DNA from 2 places in the Brevibacillus aydinogluensis genome. Region 2 is predicted to be linked to the other one. Evidence: riboswitches for the same ligand, from Rfam matches in the RefSeq annotation. Region 2 holds a riboswitch; the other holds the start of a gene.
The links. Region 2 has a riboswitch for cyclic di-GMP ahead of Q7F15_RS02735 (methyl-accepting chemotaxis protein). Riboswitches for the same ligand answer to the same signal wherever they lie in the genome.
Positions count from the first base shown of each region.

Region 1: it holds a riboswitch for cyclic di-GMP, as region 2 does, so the genes downstream of both, ggt (gamma-glutamyltransferase) here and Q7F15_RS02735 (methyl-accepting chemotaxis protein) in region 2, are expected to answer to the same signal.

Region 1 covers NZ_OY569118.1:143,448-153,803, reverse strand. Annotated here, with positions in the region: gene Q7F15_RS00715 (MDR family MFS transporter) at 1-131, opposite strand, end outside; gene Q7F15_RS00710 (NAD(P)H-dependent oxidoreductase) at 419-1,006, opposite strand; gene Q7F15_RS00705 (hypothetical protein) at 1,020-1,478, opposite strand; gene Q7F15_RS00700 (TetR/AcrR family transcriptional regulator) at 1,586-2,179, opposite strand; gene Q7F15_RS00695 (glutamine--tRNA ligase/YqeY domain fusion protein) at 2,435-4,096, opposite strand; cyclic di-GMP riboswitch class I at 4,491-4,580, shown strand; gene ggt (gamma-glutamyltransferase) at 4,833-6,455, shown strand; gene Q7F15_RS00685 (methyl-accepting chemotaxis protein) at 6,551-8,539, shown strand; gene Q7F15_RS00680 (glycerophosphodiester phosphodiesterase) at 8,653-9,372, opposite strand; gene Q7F15_RS00675 (ABC transporter substrate-binding protein) at 9,387-10,356, opposite strand, start outside.
Region 2 covers NZ_OY569118.1:550,287-560,642, forward strand. Annotated here, with positions in the region: gene Q7F15_RS02720 (FAD-dependent oxidoreductase) at 1-498, shown strand, start outside; gene Q7F15_RS02725 (multicopper oxidase family protein) at 536-2,638, shown strand; gene Q7F15_RS02730 (MBL fold metallo-hydrolase) at 2,673-3,356, shown strand; cyclic di-GMP riboswitch class I at 4,129-4,214, shown strand; gene Q7F15_RS02735 (methyl-accepting chemotaxis protein) at 4,450-6,708, shown strand; gene Q7F15_RS02740 (ATP-grasp domain-containing protein) at 6,705-7,865, shown strand; gene Q7F15_RS02745 (sensor histidine kinase) at 8,022-9,410, opposite strand; gene Q7F15_RS02750 (response regulator transcription factor) at 9,403-10,071, opposite strand; gene Q7F15_RS02755 (efflux RND transporter periplasmic adaptor subunit) at 10,271-10,356, shown strand, end outside.

The DNA.
Region 1 (10,356 bases), 410 kb from region 2:
GCGATCGCCTGCCCCAGTTTTTCCGTAAAGTATATCGACATAAACGGAAAAATCGTCGCACCGACCAAAATGCTTAAAAACCTTGTCAGCAGGCGCACCTTGATGTTGATGTGAAGGTCGCGAAATCTCATGGTTCCCCACCCCCTTTTGTCAAAATTTTATACACACATTATACACTAATTTATGGCAATTTCACCTGCATTTTCATTTTGGCGACGCATTGCAACCAAAGCCCGTGGTGTCATGTGTGATGGTGCCCGCTCGCTCTCTTGACGACCAGCAATAAGTCGATAGCGTCCGCTTCAAAACGCTAAGGGGAGGGGTAAACATCTGGGTGTTTCGAAGAAGTGAGACTTGTGCCACCTGTTTTCCTTGCCATACGCCCGGGTATCGACCCAACGGGATAACCGAATCTTCATCATGATTCCCTGAGTCCAAAACGCACCTGATGATAGACGGATTCCAGCCATTTTTGACGCCGCTTTTGGCTGCTCCTCTTGACGCCGGCAAACATGAATCTCTTGACCTTTCGTATTCCGCAAAACGCGAGGATCGCATCTCTCATAATCTTCCATTCGACACTGCGGCGAACCAGTCTGACATACCATCCGGGAGAGTCAATCGTATAGAACACCCATGCCGATTTTCCGCTGAGCAATCCCTTTGGCACCATCCCCTCGTAGTGATAGGCGAATCCCGAAACAAACAAGCGATCAAAGAAGCCCTTAAGAATCGCCGGGACACCATACCACCAAACGGGATAAATGAAGATGAGATGATCGGCCTGCCGCACCAGCTCACGATAACGCGCCGTTTCCGGATCGTTCTTGAGTTCGCTGCGCCGGATGCTGTCATTGTACACCAGAACCGGCTGAAAGTTGTCCTGGTATAGATCGATAACCGTATACTGGTAGCCGGCCTCTTGCAGGCCGCGCTCCACTTCCTTCAAAATGGCGGCATTCAAACTCTTCGGGTTCGGGTGTGCGTAGACAATCAACACATTCATCTGGATACCTCCGTCAGAACGGCAGGATGACCAACAACACAGCCAAAACAAGAATGACGACCGAGAGAAACTCAACCCGCCGGTGTCCGGCACGCTGCTCGGCACTGCCGACAGCTTCAGCGCCAGTCTCATTAAGCCGCGTTTTCAGTGTCTGATCGATCAATAACTTTCCAAGCAAAGCCACAAAGATTGTAAGGATCAGGCCAACATGCCACCAGGAAAAAGCCAGCCCCGTAACAATACGCACGAGATCAACGACCGCCACGACAATGGCCGCCCACAAGGCAAATCGGTTGTATCGGTTCCACGCGTTGATTGAGAGCCCCTCAACGGTTTCAGCCAAATCGGGTTGTCCCGGCTTTGCCAAAATGGACAGTAAGAGAGGACGGACACCGGCGGCCATGACAACGCCTCCGCCCACGATCACTGTCAGTGCCAATCGTTCCATTGCGGCCAGAACCAGATTCAACATGAAAACACCCCCATAATTTTTTGGTTGTATGACCAACCAATACAGATAACAACGGCTCTATTGACACCACACACATACCTTTCAATCCTCGCGCGGTACGCGCACTGTCACGTCCGCTCACGTTCCGATTGCGATTGCAAGAATTGTTCGACCATTTGACCAAGGAATTGGTAAGCGCCTTCCAGGTCAAACTCCGAATCAACGAAAGACTGCAAGGCGAGCCCTTCGAAACAGGCGAACAAAATGGCGGACATCTCAGCCCCATTTGGCAGCGTTTTTCCTGCCACCGCTTGGATTGTTTCTTCGATTCCCTCCCTTCCCCTTGCGATAAGCTCTTTCACCCCGGACTGAATCGCGGGATTTCGCAAGCCAAGCACATACAATTCATATCGCAGCTTGTACCAATCGGCATTGCTCTTTATTCGCTCCAAAGACTCCGCCAGCGCAGCGTCGGCAAGTTTGTCTTCCGCAACTGTCTTCCGTAACTTTCTCATCTGTTGGCAGTACTCATTGGCTGCTTCTTTGACAACAGACACCAAAAGGTCTTCCTTGTTTGCAAAATGGTAGTGCACCAAGCCGGGCGACACGCCTGCCTCACGAGCAATGTCCTTAACGGAACTGTTTTCGTATCCCTTTTCGGCAAGAACCTTGTAAGCCGCTTCAATTAATTGGGCTCGCGTATTACCTGCTTTTGGTTTCATTCCAGATCACCATTCATTTTGATTGGTTGTACAACCAATATATCATCTGTGTAATTTTTCAATATATTCCATGGGAAATCCTGCCGTCCAAATGACATTTTTTCTTTAAAATTGTGACCGGAATCGAGCATATCCGGCCGCCCCTCTCAAAAAAATCCCCCGCTCAGGTGTGCTCATGCAGCACCCGGCGGGGGTCCCCAAGAATATGAAAAAAGCTGTTAACCGTGTTAACAGCTTTTCCATGTATGCGCGAATTTATCCCTTCTTCGGCAGTTCAAACGAACTTTTCAGCGAGACAATCCGGTTGAACACCAGTTTGTCCGGAGTCGTATACTTTGGATCGACGTTGAAGTAGCCGTGGCGGAAGAACTGGAACTTGTCGTGCGGCTTGCAGTCCTTCAGGTTGGGCTCGACAAAACCGTGCAGCGTTTCCAGCGAATTGGGATTGATGTTGTCCAAGAACGAATCGCCGTCTTCCTGCCCGTCCAGAATGAGCGGTTCATACAGGCGGAACTCCGCCGGAACGGCGTGTTTGGCGTCCACCCAGTGGATCGTCCCCTTCACTTTCCGGCCGGTGAACCCGGTGCCGCTCTTCGTTTCCGGGTCGTACGTACAGTGCAGTTCCACCACGTTCCCCTGTTCGTCCTTGATCACGTCGTGGCACTTGATGAAGTAGGCGTGCTTCAGCCGCACTTCGTTGCCCGGGAACAGGCGGAAGTACTTGCTCGGCGGATTTTCCATGAAGTCATCCTGCTCGATGTAAATCTCGCGGGAAAACGGGATTTGCCTGATGCCCATCTCGGGATTTTCCGGGTTGTTTTCCGCGTCCAGCATCTCCACTTGGCCTTCCGGATAGTTGGTAATGACCACTTTCAGCGGGCGCAGCACGGCCATCGTGCGCGGCGCCTTCAGCTTCAGGTCTTCGCGGATGAAATGCTCCAGCATCTTCGCATCCACCACGCTGTTGCTGCGGGAGACGCCGATTTCCCGCGCAAACGCCCGAATCGCTTCCGGCGTGTAGCCGCGGCGGCGCAGACCGGCGATGGTGGGCATCCGCGGGTCGTCCCAACCGTCCACGATTTTTTCGTCCACCAGCAATTTCAGCTTGCGTTTGCTCATCACCGTATTGGTCATGTTCAAACGGGCAAATTCATACTGCCGCGGCACGTGCTCCATCTCGCATTCGCGTACGACCCAGTCGTAAAGCGGACGGTGATCTTCAAACTCGAGCGAGCACAGCGAGTGGGTCACGCCCTCGATGGCGTCTTCCAGCGGGTGGGCAAAGTCGTACATCGGGTAGATGCACCACTTGTCTCCGGTGTTGTGATGGGTGGCATGGGCGATCCGATAGAGCACGGGGTCGCGCAGGTTGATGTTCGGCGAACTCATGTCGATTTTGGCGCGCAATACTTTTTCGCCGTCCTTGAACTCGCCGTTGCGCATCCGCTGGAACAGGTCCAGGTTTTCCTCCACCGAACGGTTGCGGTACGGACTCTCCGTGCCCGGCTCTGTCAGCGTCCCCCGCGTTTTGCGGATCTCCTCCGCGGAGAGGTCGTCGACGTACGCCTTGCCTTTTTTGATCAGCAACACCGCGCGATTGTACATTTCCTCAAAGTAGTCGGATGCGAAATGAAGACCATCCCACTCAAAACCCAGCCATTTGACGTCTTCCTTGATCGCTTCCACGTACTCGGTGTCTTCTTTCAGCGGATTGGTGTCGTCAAAGCGCAGGTTGGTTCTGCCATTGAATTCGTCAGCCAGCTCAAAATTCAGGCAGATGGATTTGGCATGACCGATATGGAGATACCCGTTCGGTTCCGGAGGGAAACGGGTCACGACTTCTTTCACTCGTCCCGCCTGCAAATCCTCAATGACGATGCTGCGGATAAAATTGGATGTTGCCGACTTGTTTTCCAATTGAATCAACCTTTCACTTCACCTTTACAATCAATAATACTGATTCCGCATCGAGAGTTCAACAAATCGGGCCGTGCCTCGTCCCGCCTTACCACAATGGGGCACATGCCGTCGCTGTTGACGGCCGCAGCCGATGTTCATTATTGAATTCAGCAGCTTGGATGTGCGCAGAAAGGTGCGCGCACGAAAAACATCCTCCGCCAAGTGCAGGGACATCGGACCATAGTCACAAAATCCGCAGATTTTTTTAATTTCCCCCTTAAACATCGGGACGAATTTACCGATCTAATGAAATAGAAATGTGATTTTCCCAAGTCCATTGGACTGCCTGCACCGCGAGACGAATGAAGATGGTCTCATTTTACGCATTTTGAAAATTTACGACCACGCATTGATATCGAAACGGCAAACCCGGGGAAACCCGGCGACGCAAAGCTACAGGGGCTACCTCCGCCATGAGCGGACACGCCAGCCAGTTACCGAAGTATTGATGTAGGACAAACCGATGATCCTATGTCATCGGTCTTTTTTGTGTAAGCAGGCGGTTGCAGTCCATAGGGGGGAGGTGAGGCGCCAGAGCTACGTACCATCCAGCACAACTTGCTTTTACAACTAGACCAAAGGAGGAACGACTGTGAAAAGGTTCTGGAAAAAACTAGGCGCCCTGGGACTTGCCGGCGTTTTAAGCCTGTCCGCCTTCACACCTGCGGGCAATGCTGCACACCGTCCAACTTCCATGTCGCCGAATGGCATGGTTACCACTCCGCACTACCTGGCTACCGCCGCTGCACTGAAGACGCTGCAGGAAGGCGGTAACGCGGTCGATGCCGCGATCGCTGCGGCTTCCACACTGACCGTCGTCTATCCTCATTACACCAGCATCGGCGGGGACAACTTCTGGCTGATCTACAACGCAAAAACGAAAGAACTGCGCGCCCTGAACGGCAGCGGCCGTGCCGGGGAGAAAGCGACCATTGAGTTCTACAAGAGCAAAGGATACGAGAAAATCCCGTCCCGCGGTTATCTGGCCGCCAACACCGTCCCCGGAGTCGTTTCCGGCTGGTGGGAAGCGTACAACTACGCTCGCAAGGAAATGAGCGGCAGCAAGATTCCGTGGAGCAAACTGCTGGAGCCGGCGATCGAGTACGCGGAAAAAGGCTATCCCGTCTCCCCCAACCAGGTGTACTGGACCAAGTACGCGACCGATCCGACCGACAACGATCTGAAAAATCTGCAGCGCTTTGAAGAGTTCCGCAAAATCTACCTGAAACCCAACGGCGAACCGTATCAGGCTGGCGAAATCCTGAAGCAGAAAGACCTGGCGGAATCCTTGAAAATCATCGCCAAAAAAGGGGCCGACGGATTCTACAAAGGCGAAATCGCCAAGAAAATCGTCGAAGACATGCAGAAAAACGGCGGCTTGCTCACCCTGAAAGACTTTGAAAAACACACCGCTACGTGGGCAAAACCGATTTCCGTTGACTATCGCGGGTACAAGGCGTACAACGTACCGCCCAACTCGCAAGGAATGGCCTCGCTCTCCATTCTCAACATCCTGAACAACTTCGATGTGAAGAGCTTGGGCGAAGGCACTCCCGATTACTACCATGTGATTGTGGAAGCCACCAAGCAAGCCTTTGCCGACCGTGACAAATGGCTGACCGACCCCGAGTTTGCCGACATTCCGGTAGACTACCTGCTGTCCAAAGAGCACGGTCAAGAACTGGCCAAGCGGATCGACATGAAACAGGCAGCCCAAACGGTGGAGCCGCTCGATCCGAAAGGGGACACTGTATGGCTCGGCGTCGTCGACAAGGATGGCAACGCCGTTTCGATGATTCAAAGCCACTACTTCGACTGGGGCTCCGGCATCGTGGCCAAAGGCACCGGCATCCTGCTGCAAAACCGCGGCAGCTACTTCTCCCTGGATCCGAACCACATCAACCACCTGGAGCCGGGCAAACGCTCCTTCAACACCATCAATCCGGCGATGCTGTTTAAGGGAGACAAGCCTTACCTCCTCTACGGAACCCAAGGCGGAGAAGGACAGCCTCAGACCCAGGCCGCTCTGGTGACCCGCATTGTCGATTTTGGCTTCAGCGTACAGGACGCGATCGAAGCGCCAAGATGGCTGCACGGACGCAACTGGGGTGCTTCTTCCAACAACCTCAAGGTAGAAAGCCGAATTCCGCAAGCTGTTTTGGACGAACTGATCAAACGCGGTCACCCGGTTGAAAAACTGGAAGACGCCTACACCGATCAAATGGGCCAATCCGGAGCGATTCTGATCGATCCCGTCACCAACGTGAAGTTTGGCGGCGCCGATCCGCGCGGCGAAGGTGCAGCAATGGGATATTGATTCACTCCAGACTGCCGGGAGCATTCCCGGCAGTCTGAATGCTGTTACGCTTCAGGCGTGCATATAGGCCTGATTACAAAAGGAGGAATTCCCTCGTGTTTGTCTTCGGCAAACTTCGAAACAAACTGATTGTTTGGTTTCTTGTCGTAGCGATCATACCACTCATCGGCACCTCCCTGTATATCACCACCAGCAGCTCGGAAATCATCACGGACAAACAGCGGCAGTCCTACATCGACCTTGCCAAAAGCACCGCCGTCGCGATGGATCAATACCTGGACAGACGGATGACGGAGATTCAGGTGCTGGCCCGTTCATCGGATATTCAATCGACGGACGCTGCCGCGAAAAACCTGTTCATCCGCTCGTTTACCGAGGAAATGAAGATATTTGACGGCAACACCTTCATCTCTCCAGACGGAAAAGTTTCGGCCGACACGTTTCCGACAAGCGTCGGCATCGACTTGTCCGAACGGCCGTTTTTCAAGGAAGGAATGGCCGGAAAAGCCAGTTACTCCGACATCGTGATTGCCAAGACGACTGGCAAACGCTCCATTGTCGTCGCCTCTCCCGTCAAAAACCAAAACGGCCAAATTCTTGGCGTACTGACCGGTCTCGTCAACGTTGACCAGTTTACCGAAACCTTTCTGCAACATCTCAACCTTGGCAACGGCGGATACGCCATTCTCGTAGACAACAAAGGGCTGATTCAAGCCCATCCCAACGAAGAGCTGATCGGCAAAGCAGTGGAAGAAGCCGGCCTGCCGCAGGGGTTGGCCGAGTTCCTCAAACACGGCGGCAGCGAGACAGCCTCCTATACCTACACGGACGCCGGCAGCGAGTACATGGTTGCCTATGCGCCCATTGCAACGACAAACTACGGATTGTTCCTGCATATCCCGGTCCAATCCATTACGTCGGCTGTGTCCGCTCTCAACACCAACATCGCTGTCATCGTTCTCATCGTCAGCGTTCTCGTAATCGCACTTGCATTCGCCGTGTCGCTGCGGATCACGCGACCGATCATGGAAGTGGCCAGCGTGACCAAACGCATCTCCGATGGAGAACTGACGGTGGAGCCGCTCCGCATCCGCACGCAGGATGAAATTGGCCAACTGTCCCAGGCCGTAAACGCCATGGTGGATAATCTGCGCACCATCATCCAGCAGATGAACGCCAGCGCCGAAAATTTGGCAGCGTCCGCAGAGCAGCTGACCGTAAACGCCGAGCACACAAGCAAGGCCACCGAGCAGATTGCAACGACCATCCAGGAAGTGGCGTACGGCGCAGAACGGCAAGTGCAAAGCGTGGAGGAAAGCGTCCGTGCGATCCAGGACGTGTCCTCCGGTGTTCAGCAAATTGCCACCAATGCGGAAAACGCCGCAGATTCTGCCCTCAGGGCTTCGCAAATCGCGATCGACGGCAACCAGACCATCCAAACCGTCGCGAAACAAATGCAGTCCATCAACGAGACGGTCAACCAGATCGCCCTTATCGTCAAACGGCTGGGCGAAAGTTCCCAGGAGATCGGTCAAATTGTCCAGGTCATCACCGACATTGCCGAGCAGACCAACCTGTTGTCGCTTAATGCCGCCATCGAAGCAGCGCGTGCCGGGGAACAGGGACGGGGATTTGCCGTCGTGGCCAACGAAGTCCGCAAACTGGCGGAACAATCGGCCCAATCCGCTCAACAGATCGAACAGCTCATTCTGGCCATCCAGCAGGAATCGGACCTGGCCGTACAGTCCATGGAAAAAGGGACAAAAGAAGTGGCGCTCGGCCTCGAGGTCGTCAACGATGCCGGCAAATCGTTTGAACAGATTCAGTATTCGGTGACCCACACGGCCGACCAGATTCAGAAGGTAAAAGACCACTCCCGCCAGATGACCGCAGGTACGGAACAGGTGGTTCAGTTGGTCACGCAAATTGCCGAAGTGGCGGAAAGCTCCGCAGAAGGAACGCAAAGCGTCTCCGCCGCCACCGAGGAGCAGTTGGCCTCCATGGAGGAAGTCACGTCTTCTGCCAGCTCGCTGGCGAGAATCGCCGAAGAGCTGCAGGCTCACGTCAAACGCTTCAAGATATAAGCACAACAAAAAGGCACCCGTTTTGCGGTGCCTTTTTTGCTGCCGGCTGTACCGAATGAAACAGCGGCCGCGAGGGAGTGTCCTCACAGCCGCTGTTGTTAGTTATAGTGCGCTCAGCGAAGGGCCAGCATGCGGTCCGGATGGTTGGTGCAGATTTGCACCTGCGGATGCCACTCCATGATTCTGCGGATAGCGTCCGGGTCGTCCACCGTCCAGGCGATGACGCCAACCCCCTCATTGATTGCCTCGCAGGCCAATTCCCGGGTGAGAAACGGATAGGACATGGAGAGCACATCTGCTCCCGCCTGCCGCAGTTGTTCCAGGATCATGATCGGCCGTCCGTAGACGATCAGCCCGGTCTTGACGTCAGTGTCCAGCTGCCGCACCTGCCGGATGAGCTCGTGGTCAAACGAGGTGAGGTACACATCCTGCTTCATCCCGTGCCGATCCAGCAGCGTCAGCACGCGTTCCGCCAGTCCGGGATGCATGTCGGCCGCCGTTTTCAGCTCAATGTTCAGTGTGCATCGTCCCTTCACGGCAGCCAGCACCTCTTCCAGCGTGGGAATCGGTTCGCCGGCAAAGCGCTCATCAAACCAGCTCCCTGCATTAAGCTCCCGCAGTTCCGCCAGCGTCAGATCCTGCACCCGTCCGCTGCCGTTCGTCGTCCGCTCCAGTGAAAAATCGTGGAACAGAACCGGCACGCCATCCCTGGAAAGCTGCACGTCCACCTCAATCGCGCCAATGGCCGGTTCCGCCAGCGCAAGCTCAATCGCCTTCATGGTGTTTTCGGGCGCCTTGCCCGACCAGCCGCGATGCGCCATGCAAACGTTCATGCAACATCACCTCATTACTTTTTCAGTAGTTTCTCGCCTTTTTCCACAACCTTGGCAATCGCCTCGCCCACGGTCGCCTGGTTCAGCACCGCCCGCTGAATCTCCGTCATGATGACTTCCTGCAGTTCCTTATAGCCGGGAACCATCGGACGCGGTTGGGCATACTCCAATTGTTTGACCGCCACCTGAAAGTTTGGCTCTTTCTGGTATGCTGCTTTCATCTCGTCCGACTCGACCGCTTCCTTCGTCACCGGCATGTACCCGGTTTCCAGCGACCAACGTATTGTCTGCGGCGTATCCGTCATCCATTTGATAAATTCCCATGCCGCCTTTTTCTCCTGATCCGAAGACTTGGCCAGCATCACCAGGTTGGCGCCGCCAGTCGGCACCCCATAATCCTTATTGGCCGGCAGAAACGCCGCCCCTACTTCAAACGCGGCGCTCTCCTTGAGCGCGTGCAGGTCTCCGGTCGATGTAAAAATCATGGCCACCTGCTGGTTGAGGAAATCCTGCTTGGCCACGTCCCAGGCGTTGTATTTTTCGCCCGGCGGAGCCTTCATCACCCCTTCCTTCAGCAGGCTGATCCAGAACTCCAACGGCGCCTTTCCCGCTTCGTTGTCGAGCGCCACGCTCTTGCCGTCTTCGCTCAGGATATTTCCGCCGCTCTCAAAGACCAGCGCTTCGTAGAACCAGATGTCGATCGGCGTGGAGAAGCCGTAGGTCTTCGTCTTGCCCCCCTCTTTTTTGGTCAGGGCCTTGGCGTACTGGCGCAGTTCCTCCCATGTCTTTGGACCGTCGGGATTCAATCCGGCCGCTTTCAGCATGTCCCGGTTGACGTACAAGAGCGGGGTCGAACGGTTGAACGGCACGGCGTACAGTTTGTCGTTCCAGTAGGAGTTGCCCATCAGGCCGGGAATGTATTTGTTTTCCTCCCCGTTCACGTAGGCCCCCAGGTCCTGCAGCACCTTGGCATCGGCAAACGCG
Region 2 (10,356 bases):
GAATTGATGTCCATACCACAGGCGGAGTGGCGTCAAGTGATCAGCAACCTGTACCAAGGCGAACTTCAGCCCGTTCCGGACATTATTCGCAAGACGGAAAGCCACATCGGCGTCTATCCGATCTACGACCTGATCTCCGTCTCCGCCTGGTACAGCGGACCCGCGGTACTCATCGGCGACGCGATTCATGCGACTTCGCCCAACGCCGGGCAGGGGGCTTCGCTGGCGCTTGAGGATGCCTTGATGCTCGCCAAATGCGTCCGGGACATCGGCAATCTGGGAGAGGCGTTCCGGCACTTTGAGCTGTTGCGGCGGGAACGGGTGGAGAAGATCGTCAAGTATTCGAGAAGCATTGGCCAGCGCAAACATGCGACGAATCCGGTACAAGTGTTTTTCCGCGATTTGATGCTCCCTTTCTTTCTGAAGATGGCGAGCCGTCAATCTCTCGCGTGGATGTACGATTATCGCGTGAACTGGCATGACAAGGTAACGGTATAAAGGGGCTCCTGGAGGGAGACGTAAAGGAGGCAATTTCGTGCTCGAGGCACTGTATGGTCTGGAATTTATTCTGTTGTTGGCGCTTGTGATCGTCTGGGGGCTGACCGGACTTGCGGCGAATCGTCTGAAATACGTTTCGTTTCGGCAAACCGGTGTTTCCCGGTGGAGAAAAGCGGTGCGAGTCGGCGTTTGGGCGGGCTTCATCCTGCTTTTCCTCTGGGGTATTGTCATAACGATAGCCTATTTCACGCTAGGCTGGTATTTCGTCATGGATCGCGTTATCGTCATGCTGCCGCTCTTGGCTCTGCCGGCTATTTTCGTGGCCAGAAGCGCTCTGCCATTCTTGAAGCAGAACACGGTCATGACGCCGAAATCTTTGGTGTTCATCGCGGCATCCATTCACACGATGGCAGCCGGGGCCCTCTTGGTGCTGTCTTTGGTAATGTTCGATATTCCATCCATCCCGGATGTGAGAGAGTCCACGCTGTACCTGGCCGTGCTGGTGGGATGCGCCGCTCTGCTGTGGTTGTACCATCGGCGGCGCGTAGAGATCATCCGGTCCCGCCCCCAGGGGATTCTGGCGCGGGTATTGAGAAAAACCGCGTTGGCATCAGCGGCGGTTGTCCTGTTGGTGGCGTGGTTTCAGTGGTCGCTTGCAAACAGCAAATTTCCTGAATCCATGGCGATGATTCATCCGGAAACGTTTGAATATGGCGGAGGTTCCGAAATTCCGAGCGTTGTATCGTCAGATCATCACGGTCACCATGCCGTCATGCCGGCAGGAGGCAGCGCAGCAGCGGTGAGCGTCGCCGATTTGACAGGCCCCCGCACCGGCCAACCCGACAAACGCTTTACGCTCGTCGCGCAGAAGAAGACGATCCAGCTCGCATCGGGACACACGGTCGAAGCGTGGACATTTAACGGCCAGGTTCCGGGCCCGCAGCTGGTGGTGCACGAAGGAGATCTGGTGGAAGTCACGCTGCGGAATCAAGATATTGAACAAGGGGTTACTTTGCATTGGCACGGCGTCGATGTTCCAAACGCGGAAGACGGGGTGGCGGGATTGACCCAAGATGCCGTCATGCCCGGCGAATCCCATACGTATCGCTTTGTCGTGGAAGAGACGGGCAGCCATTGGTATCATTCCCATCAAGTTTCTTCGGTCCAGGTTGCCAAAGGGCTGTTCGGCGCCTTCATTATCCTGCCCAAGCGCAGTGATGCGAGCAGTGCCGGGAATGGTCAGACGAGCGGCGAGGAAGCCGATGTCACGGTTTTCGCTCACGACTGGGAAACGCCGGATGGAGAGACAGCGGTTCTGCATCTGCCAGCCCCCGCTCAAAGCCAAATCATAAAGCCCGGTACGAAGGTGAGGCTTCGGCTCATGAACAGCGCCAGCAATACGAAAATATTCTCGCTTCATGGGACGCCTTTCCAAGTGTCCGCGATTGACGGTTGGGACATTCACAAGCCGGGGGTGGTGACCGACCGGCGGCTGAAAATCGGGGGAGGCGGCCGGTATGATGTGACATTTACGATGCCTGAACATCCGGTAACATTGGCGCTGGATGAGAGGGAATCCCAAGCCGTTGTTGTATTCAGTAAAGACGGGCAGGGGAAAGCCGACATCCGGGCAGGAGGTCCGATCCTGGACCCGCTGGAATACGGTGCTCCCGCTCCGGCACCAATTGATGACACTGCAAAGTTTGACCGGGAATTTCTCATGGTGTTGGACCAGATCTATTTGGGGAATTACAATGGCTCCTCGAATCACTTGTGGGCCATTAACGGGGAAGTGTTTCCGCATACGCCGACGTTCGTGGTGGAGGAAGGGGACCTCGTCAAGACGCGCATCGTCAACCGGTCGTTTTCGGAGCATCCGATGCATCTGCACGGACATCATGTTGTTGTCCTAAGCCGAAACGGCAAGCCGTACAAGGGCAGTCCGCTCGTGCTTGACACTGTCCTCGTGGAACCGGGCGAAACCTACGAAGTGGCATTCCGCGCCGACAATCCGGGCATCTGGATGGATCACTGCCACATACTGGAGCATGCGGCGTTGGGGATGTCGATGCATTTGACGTATCCCAACGTGACAACGCCTTATACGGTTGGCGAGGCGTCGGGGAATCACCCGGAATAAACGATACGGACTAATGGAAAGTAGGGTGAAGTGTATGGAGATTGTCGAACTGAGCATTTCGTTTGAATTTAATGGCACAACCAATGTGATCTATCCCAGTTTGATCGTATCGGAGAATGAACTGGCTTTGGTCGATACCGGGTATCCGGGGTTTCTCCCTCTCATCGAAAGCGAGATCGCAAGAAACGGCTATGACGCGAAGAATCTCACACATATCATCATTACGCATTACGATGATGACCATATCGGCTCACTGTATGATTTTAAAGCAAAATACCCGTGGATACGGATTATCGCAAGTGAACAGGAAGCCAGGTTCATCAGCGGTGAAAGCAAAGCAGAGCGATTGATTCAGGCTGAAAACCTGCTGCAGCATTTGCCTGAGGAACAACAGGCATTTGGCAAATGGTTCATCCAGCAGTTGAAGAGTTTGAAACATGTGCCCGTTGATCACGTGGTGCGCGATGGCGACATGCTGTTTTCCAATCAATGTAAAATCATCGCTACTCCCGGACATACTTCCGGGCACATTTCCCTGTATGTTCCCGAACTGAACAGCGTGATTACCGGTGATGCTGCGGTGAATGACAACGGTCAACTCGTCGTCGCCAATCCGCATTATTGTTTGGATCTGGAAAAAGCGGAGCAATCGTTGCGAACCATAATAAGTCTGCACGCTGCGCATTATTACTGTTACCACGGCGGAAAATTAGGCTGAGCGCTCTTTTATCGTTATGAAGGAACAGCCCCCTCAAACAAGTCGTTTGGGGGGGCAGCGTGTAGACAAAGTTCGCGGCGCATGGGAGATCGGGCCCGCTCGCTCGCTTGACGCCCAGCACAGAAGCGAATGAAGTCCGCTCCAAAACGAGACGCGGGCAGGGGACAAACATCTGGGTATTTCGAGGAAGTGAGACTTGTGTCCCCTGTTGATTCCCGCGTCTTCGTTTTTCCGCTGAGCAGGTCGTCAAAGGAGCTCGCTTGGCCCATCCCTCCATGCGATGCACATTGTCTTCCGCTTCGGTTGATGAATGGGCAGGCCTTTCGGCCTGGAAATCATTTTTTGTGGACGCTAACTCAATGAACCGTTTGTCTTCAGTCCGCCCCCTCAAACAAGTCGTTTGGGGGGTTTTTATACGCCCATCACGCGGGGCAGTTCCCTTCGTTTTGACACGCGACACGTCACTTGATCCACGCAAATTATCTATACCAAAAGTAATTTCTGTAGATATTTATTTATCAATAAAACGTTTTTATCGACTTCAAATCCCCATTCCATCATCTCTTCATCCCTCCTACCAAGCTCCTCTCTATCGATCAATCCTATGTGAGAAAACTCCCAAGCCGCCGGAACTTCCGCTGCAAATCCATAGGTCTATCAACTTTCGCGGTATAGGAAATATTGACCAGTAACATATTTCGTTATATCATGAATGTGACAAAAAGAAACAATATATTACAGAAACAACTAAAATCAACTAAATTTCGACAAGGTTCGTCAATGGCAAACTTATCGAAAGATAAGGACGCAAAGCCTCGGGTCTAAGATTGTCAAAACTATGATGGCCGGGTTGCCGAAACCGATGCGCTCTATTTCACTCAGTCTCAGGAATGGCGGCTATTCGGGTAACCGAATAGTCTTTTTTGTGAACATTCCAGCAAGGGAAAATGGTTCCACGGCCACCGTTATCGTCTGCTTAGTGGCAGCCGGTTTTGCCAGTCCAACCTTTCGAATGAGCGAAAGGGGGTTACAGGTTTGTTCTAGGATGCCATTTCATATCACTTCAAACCAACAGACGATCGGAGGTAGAAACATGAACGCGACGAGCAAAAAATGGGACTTCCAGTGGCGCGGGTTGCGGTTGCGCAGTTTAAAAGCCCGTGTCCTCTTCTTGTTTGTGATCATTCTCGTCCTGCAATTGGGACTGTCCTCATTTGCCATCAGTTATTCCAAACAAACCATTCAGCAGGAGGAGATCAACAAAACAAGCAGCCTCCTGCAGTCCAAGATTCAGCTGATCGGGGAAGAGTTCGAAAAAATCGGGGTGGTCAGCAAGCTGGCCAACTCTTCGTACGAGAAAAAGCTGGAGGAACTGCGCGGATATCCGGATGACCTGGTCAACCAGTTGTTTGATAGCAAGTATCGGATGAGCAACGGGTTGTACGCGTTGGACGAATATGTCGCCAAAACAAAGGCGGACATCGGGAATGCGCGGATTGAAAAAGGACCGCTGACCGTTGAGCAAAAGCGGCAGATTTTGGCGTCCGAGAGCTTCGACGGTCTGTTTGCGACGATTAAAAAGACAATTCCCGAATCGCAGTGGTACTATTTTACGACCGTTCACAAGTTCCAAAAAATTTATCCGTTCGTGGATAACAAGGAAGGCGCCTATACGACCGACAAATCCATGGCCAATGAATTTTTCCAAATCGCCGTGCCCGAAAACAACCCCAGCCGGGAGATTAAATGGACGAAGCCGTACAAGGACGAATTGGGAACAGGCATGATGGTGACGGCTTCCATCCCGATTTATGCACAGGACAAGTTCCAGGGCGTCTTCTCCATCGACATTTCCTTGACGGGTGTGGCGGACATCGCCAACTCGCTCTCGCTGGCGGACGGCATGCACGCCATGGTTGTTGATTCCTATCAAAACATCTTGACGGGCGCAGTCAAACAGGTGGAGACAAACGAACAGAATACGCTGGAAACCGATATTGAAGATCCTGCCATGAAGGCGTGGATGGTGAAGGTATTAAACGAACAGAAAGACAGCGATCTGTACACCGATCAGGACGATCTCGTGTTTGCCAACAAGATCGAAGAGACAGGGTGGTATTTGTTCCTGTGGGTTCCTGTCAAAAACATTGAAAAATTGTCCGACCAGCAGGTGATGCTCATCAGCCTGATCATCTTCATGTTCATCGTGGGGATTGTGATTGTTTTCGCATACATCTCCAAACGTCTGAACGTGCTGTCGGACGTACGCGACCGTTTGGTTGCCATCGCCTCGGGCGGCGGAGATCTGACGGGGCGCATTCAGGTATCCGGGTCAGATGAAATTCGTCAATTGGCCGACGCATTTAATGAATACCTGAACCAATTGGAGAAGATGATCGCCGACATCAAACGTTCGGCCACGACCGTTGTTGACTACTCCATTCAATTGGAGGAAAACATCGCGTCCAGTACCGAGTACATCGAGGGCATCAACCGCAAAACCAACGACGTAAGCAATGAGTCCACCAACATCTCCGCGGTGGCGCAGGAATTGAGCGCGGCGGTGGAGGAGATTGCCGCGACCACTCGGGACAACCTGTCCACGTTGGGCCATCTGGTCAATGAAATTACACAGATCAAGAACTTGTCCGAAAACTCGGAGGGCGTTGCCAACAAGGCGCTGGCCGGCATGGACAATATCGAGGTCGAAGTGAAGAAGTCGGTTGACATTGCCAAGCAGCTGGAAGACAGCATGAAACGAATCAGCGACATCGTGACGACCATGACCAGCATCAGTACACAGACCAATCTGCTCGCGTTGAACGCTTCGATTGAGGCGGCGCGGGCGGGTGAAGCCGGCAAAGGTTTCTCGGTCGTAGCCGAAGAGGTTCGCAAGCTGGCGGAAGAATCCAAGAACAGTTCGGACAATATTCACGGCATTATTGGCGAACTGCAAAACTCGCTCAGTGAGACCATCCACACGCTCAGCAAGCAGAGCGAGATTATTCTGCGGGAAAAACAAAATGTCATGTCGCTGATCGAACACATGAAAGAGATCAAAACGTCGATTGAAAGTTCCACGGAGCAGATCAAGACGTTCGAGGCGAATGTGGACGCGCAGGCTGACGGAACGGACGCTTCGTCCCAAAATCTGGGGCAGGTAACCGAAAGCATCACGGAAATGACGGCGGCTCTGATGACGATCAGCAGCAACATACAAAATCAGACGGAGATTCAATCTGATATGAGACAGATTGCCGGTCAGATGAAAGCGACCTCCGAACAGCTCAATGAGTTGGTCAAAAAGTTTGTGGTGCGCGGCGATGCGGGTAAGGAGGAACAATCTGCATGATGATGGTGTTGGATAAGCCGTACGTATCTCTGCTCTTGTCCCAGACTCTTGCCAATGTGGGCGTACCGGCGGTGAAGTGCGGGGATATCCGCATTCCGCTGGATAAAACGCTGGAGATTTGGCAGTTGGACGAGGTGGCGGATCGTGTGCGTGATCCCGACCTTGCGCTGTTGTGCAATTCCGAGTATGCGGTGGCGTCCGTGTATCCGCTTCTGAAGGGAACACCGCTCATGGAACAGGCGGAGCTGTTTAAAAACAAGATCAAGTTTCGCGAGACCTTGCGAAAGCTGTATCCCGACTTCTTTTTCCGCGAGTGTTCCTATGAGGAGATTTTCCGACTGCCGGTGGAGACACTTCCGTTTCCACTGGTGGTCAAGCCGACAAAAGGCTTTCGCAGCGTCGGCGTTTACCTGGTGGAAAAGCTGGACGAATGGCCGGCGATGTGCAAGCAGCTGCAGGCGGACATGAGAGCGGCTAAGGAGATTTATCCCGAGTCGGTCGTGAGCGCCAGCAGCTTTATCCTGGAGGAGTGGATTCAGGGAGAGGAATACGCGGTCGATGCGTTTTACGATGCAAACGGGGAACCTGTCGTCCTGAACGTGTTCAAGCGCATGTTTGCGCACGAAGCCGACACGTCCGACCGGATTTATTTCACCGGGAAAAGCGTGCTGCTGGAGGCCCTGGCCAAAATCGAGACATTTATGAAGCAGTTGGGCCATGAAATGCAGCTCCGCCGATTCCCGATGCACTTTGAAGTGCGGATTTCCAAATCGGGCCAGCTCATTCCAATCGAGGTGAATCCGCTCCGCTTCGCCGGCCTGTGCACGACCGATCTGGGGGCGCATGCGTACGGCGTCAACGTGTACGAGTACTTCTTCCAGCAGAAGAAGCCCAAGTGGGACGAGATCATTGCGTCCCTGGACGATTCCATTTTCAGTTTCCTGTGCGCGGAGCTGCCGTTGAGCATTGACGGAAAGTCTATTGAGTCCGTGCACGACCGGAAGTTTGAAAAGAACTTCAGCGACATTCTGGAATACAGGCTCATCCCGTATGAAGAATATCCCACATTCTCCGTCGTCTTTTACCGCAGCCCTTCTCTGAAAGAGAATGAGTACCTGCTGCATTTGGATTTGGAACAGTACCTGGTCATGAAATAGCTCTTGTCGTCAGAAGCGGCTAGAAACAGACGGCGTCGGGGTCCAAGCGGAATGATGACGCCGTCGCGCTGGAAAAAGCGAGGGTCCATCAGCCTGTGCTGCGTGTGTCAGCAAGGTGATGGACCCTTGTTTGTTGTTTGCGTATGCACACAGCCGTTACGCTTTGGGGGAATGCAGCGGGAGTTTGACGGTGAAGCTGCTGCCGAGTCCGGGGCTGCTCGTCACGGTGATCGTGCCGTGATGGGCTTCCACAATCCATTTGGCGATGGCCAGCCCCAGTCCTGTGCCGCCCATTTGTTTCGAGCGGTTTTTGTCGACCCGGTAAAATCGGTCAAAAATGCGGTCCTGCTCCTCTGGCGGGATGCCGATGCCGGTGTCGCGGACGGTGAGGCACATGGACGGGGGATTCGCCGTGTTGTCAACGGAGAGAGTGACCGTAATGTCTCCGCCGCTGGGAGTGTACTTGATGGCGTTATCCAGCAGGATGTACAGCAGTTGTTTGATCCGTTCATGATCGCCGTACACCATCACCGTCGCTGGCGCATCCAGTCTCAGGGTGATCTTTTTCGAGGCAGCCACCGTTTGGGTGGAGCGGATCATCTGTTGGACAGCAGGGACCACGTCAGCGTACTCGCACTGCAGATCGGGGGGGCCGGAGTCGGAACGGGCCAACGTCAGCAAGTCACTCACCAGTTTGGTCATCCGTCTGACTTCATCTTTCATGTTGTCCAGAACGGTTCGTCCAACAGCGGAAAGCTGCTCGCCCTCTTCCATTTCCAATACATCCAGCGAAGACTGCAAGATGCTGAGCGGAGTCCTCAGCTCGTGCGAAGCGTCGGCGACAAACTCCCGCTGACGCTGAAAGGAACGACGAATCGGGATCATCGCCCGCTTGGACATGAAATGGCTGAGGAGGAGCGCAATCCCCAAAAACAAAATGCCCAGGACCGTCAATACGGTGAGCAGCCGTTTGAGCAAATGATTGATAAACGAAATGTCGATACCCGTGTAGAGGATTCCCTTCATCTGTACGCCCTGAAAAATGGGGCGGCCCGTCATCATCAGTTCCAGCCGTCCGTCCGTCGGCGGCATCGGCTTGCCTCGCCGGGGCGGAGGCGGAACCGTCACGGTGCCGTGCCGGACTTCGTTGGCGGCAGGAATCCATCCCCGGACAAGCTCCAGGATCTGTGACTTGGCCCGCGGGATGAATTCATCGCCAAACAAAAGCTGTCCGTTTGCGTCCACCACATAGTAAAAGAATTGATTCCGGCTTTCCCGCATCCGGTTGAGGTTGTCGTACTCTTCCTGACTCAGCACGTCGTCTCGCAGCGCCTCTTCGATCAGCTTGACTTCCTGTTCGGTGATCATCTGCAGCTGTCTCTTTTGTTCATACGCAATCCCGATGTCGACGAGGACGTAAACGATGCCAATAAACAGAGTGAGAAAGACCATGAGCAAAATGCTGTATTGGACGGTCATCCGGTTTTGCGTATGTACAAACAGATCCTTTTTCCAAAAACGGCAGCGCGAGAACCAGTCAGTCATCAAGTTTGTATCCCACCCCGCGAATGGATTGAATCATCTCCGTCTCGCCGTTGAGCTTCTTCCTGAGCAACTTGATGGTGGCGTCTATCGTTTTCATGGACACGTCGGAATTCAAGCCCCAGATGCGCTCGAAAATCACCTCTCGCGACAATACCTGTCCCTTGTTGCGTATGAGCAGTTCCAGCAGCTGGTATTCCCGCGGCGTCAGGTGAATTTCCTTTTCGCCGTCATGGACTGTGCGGTTGGTCAGATTGACGGTGATCGAATGGATCTGCACGATCTGCTCCTGAATCGGGGCAAAATTGCGGCGGGCCAACGCGCGCAAGCGGGCGAGCAGTTCCTCGATTTCAAACGGTTTTACTAGGTAGTCGTCGGCTCCGGAGTCCAGCCCCTCGATGCGATCCTGGAGCGCGTCTCGCGCAGTCAGCATCAGAATGGCGCCGTTGTATCCCTGCTGGCGCAATCGGCTGGCTACGCGCACCCCATCTTCTCCGGGCAGCATCCAGTCCAGAATCAGGATGTCAAAGTGGGCCTGCAGGGCATAGGCGAGGGCATCGTCTCCCTGTGTCACCCATTCAACCTGATAGCCTCCTTTTTTCTTCAGCATGTACGCGATCAATTCACCCAGTCGAATGTCGTCTTCGGCCAGCAAAATATTCAAAAGAGACACTCCTTGCACAAAACATGAAAAGGTGTCTGGTTTCATTCCTCTCTCCATACTACACGCTTTCAATGAAAATTGGGTGAAAAAATGGTTTCGGCATCGATCAGGAAGGCGTTTTCCTTTTCACCGTTTTTTCACCGTTGCTCCCTATAATGAGCGGGTAAGACTTGTCAGATACGTCTAGGGGGAATGCTGCGTGAGTGAGTATGCCAAGAGAAATCTGGCACTGTTCTTGCCCGGCAAAAACAGGCGACGGGTCGTGACGATCGGCTTGGTCGCTGT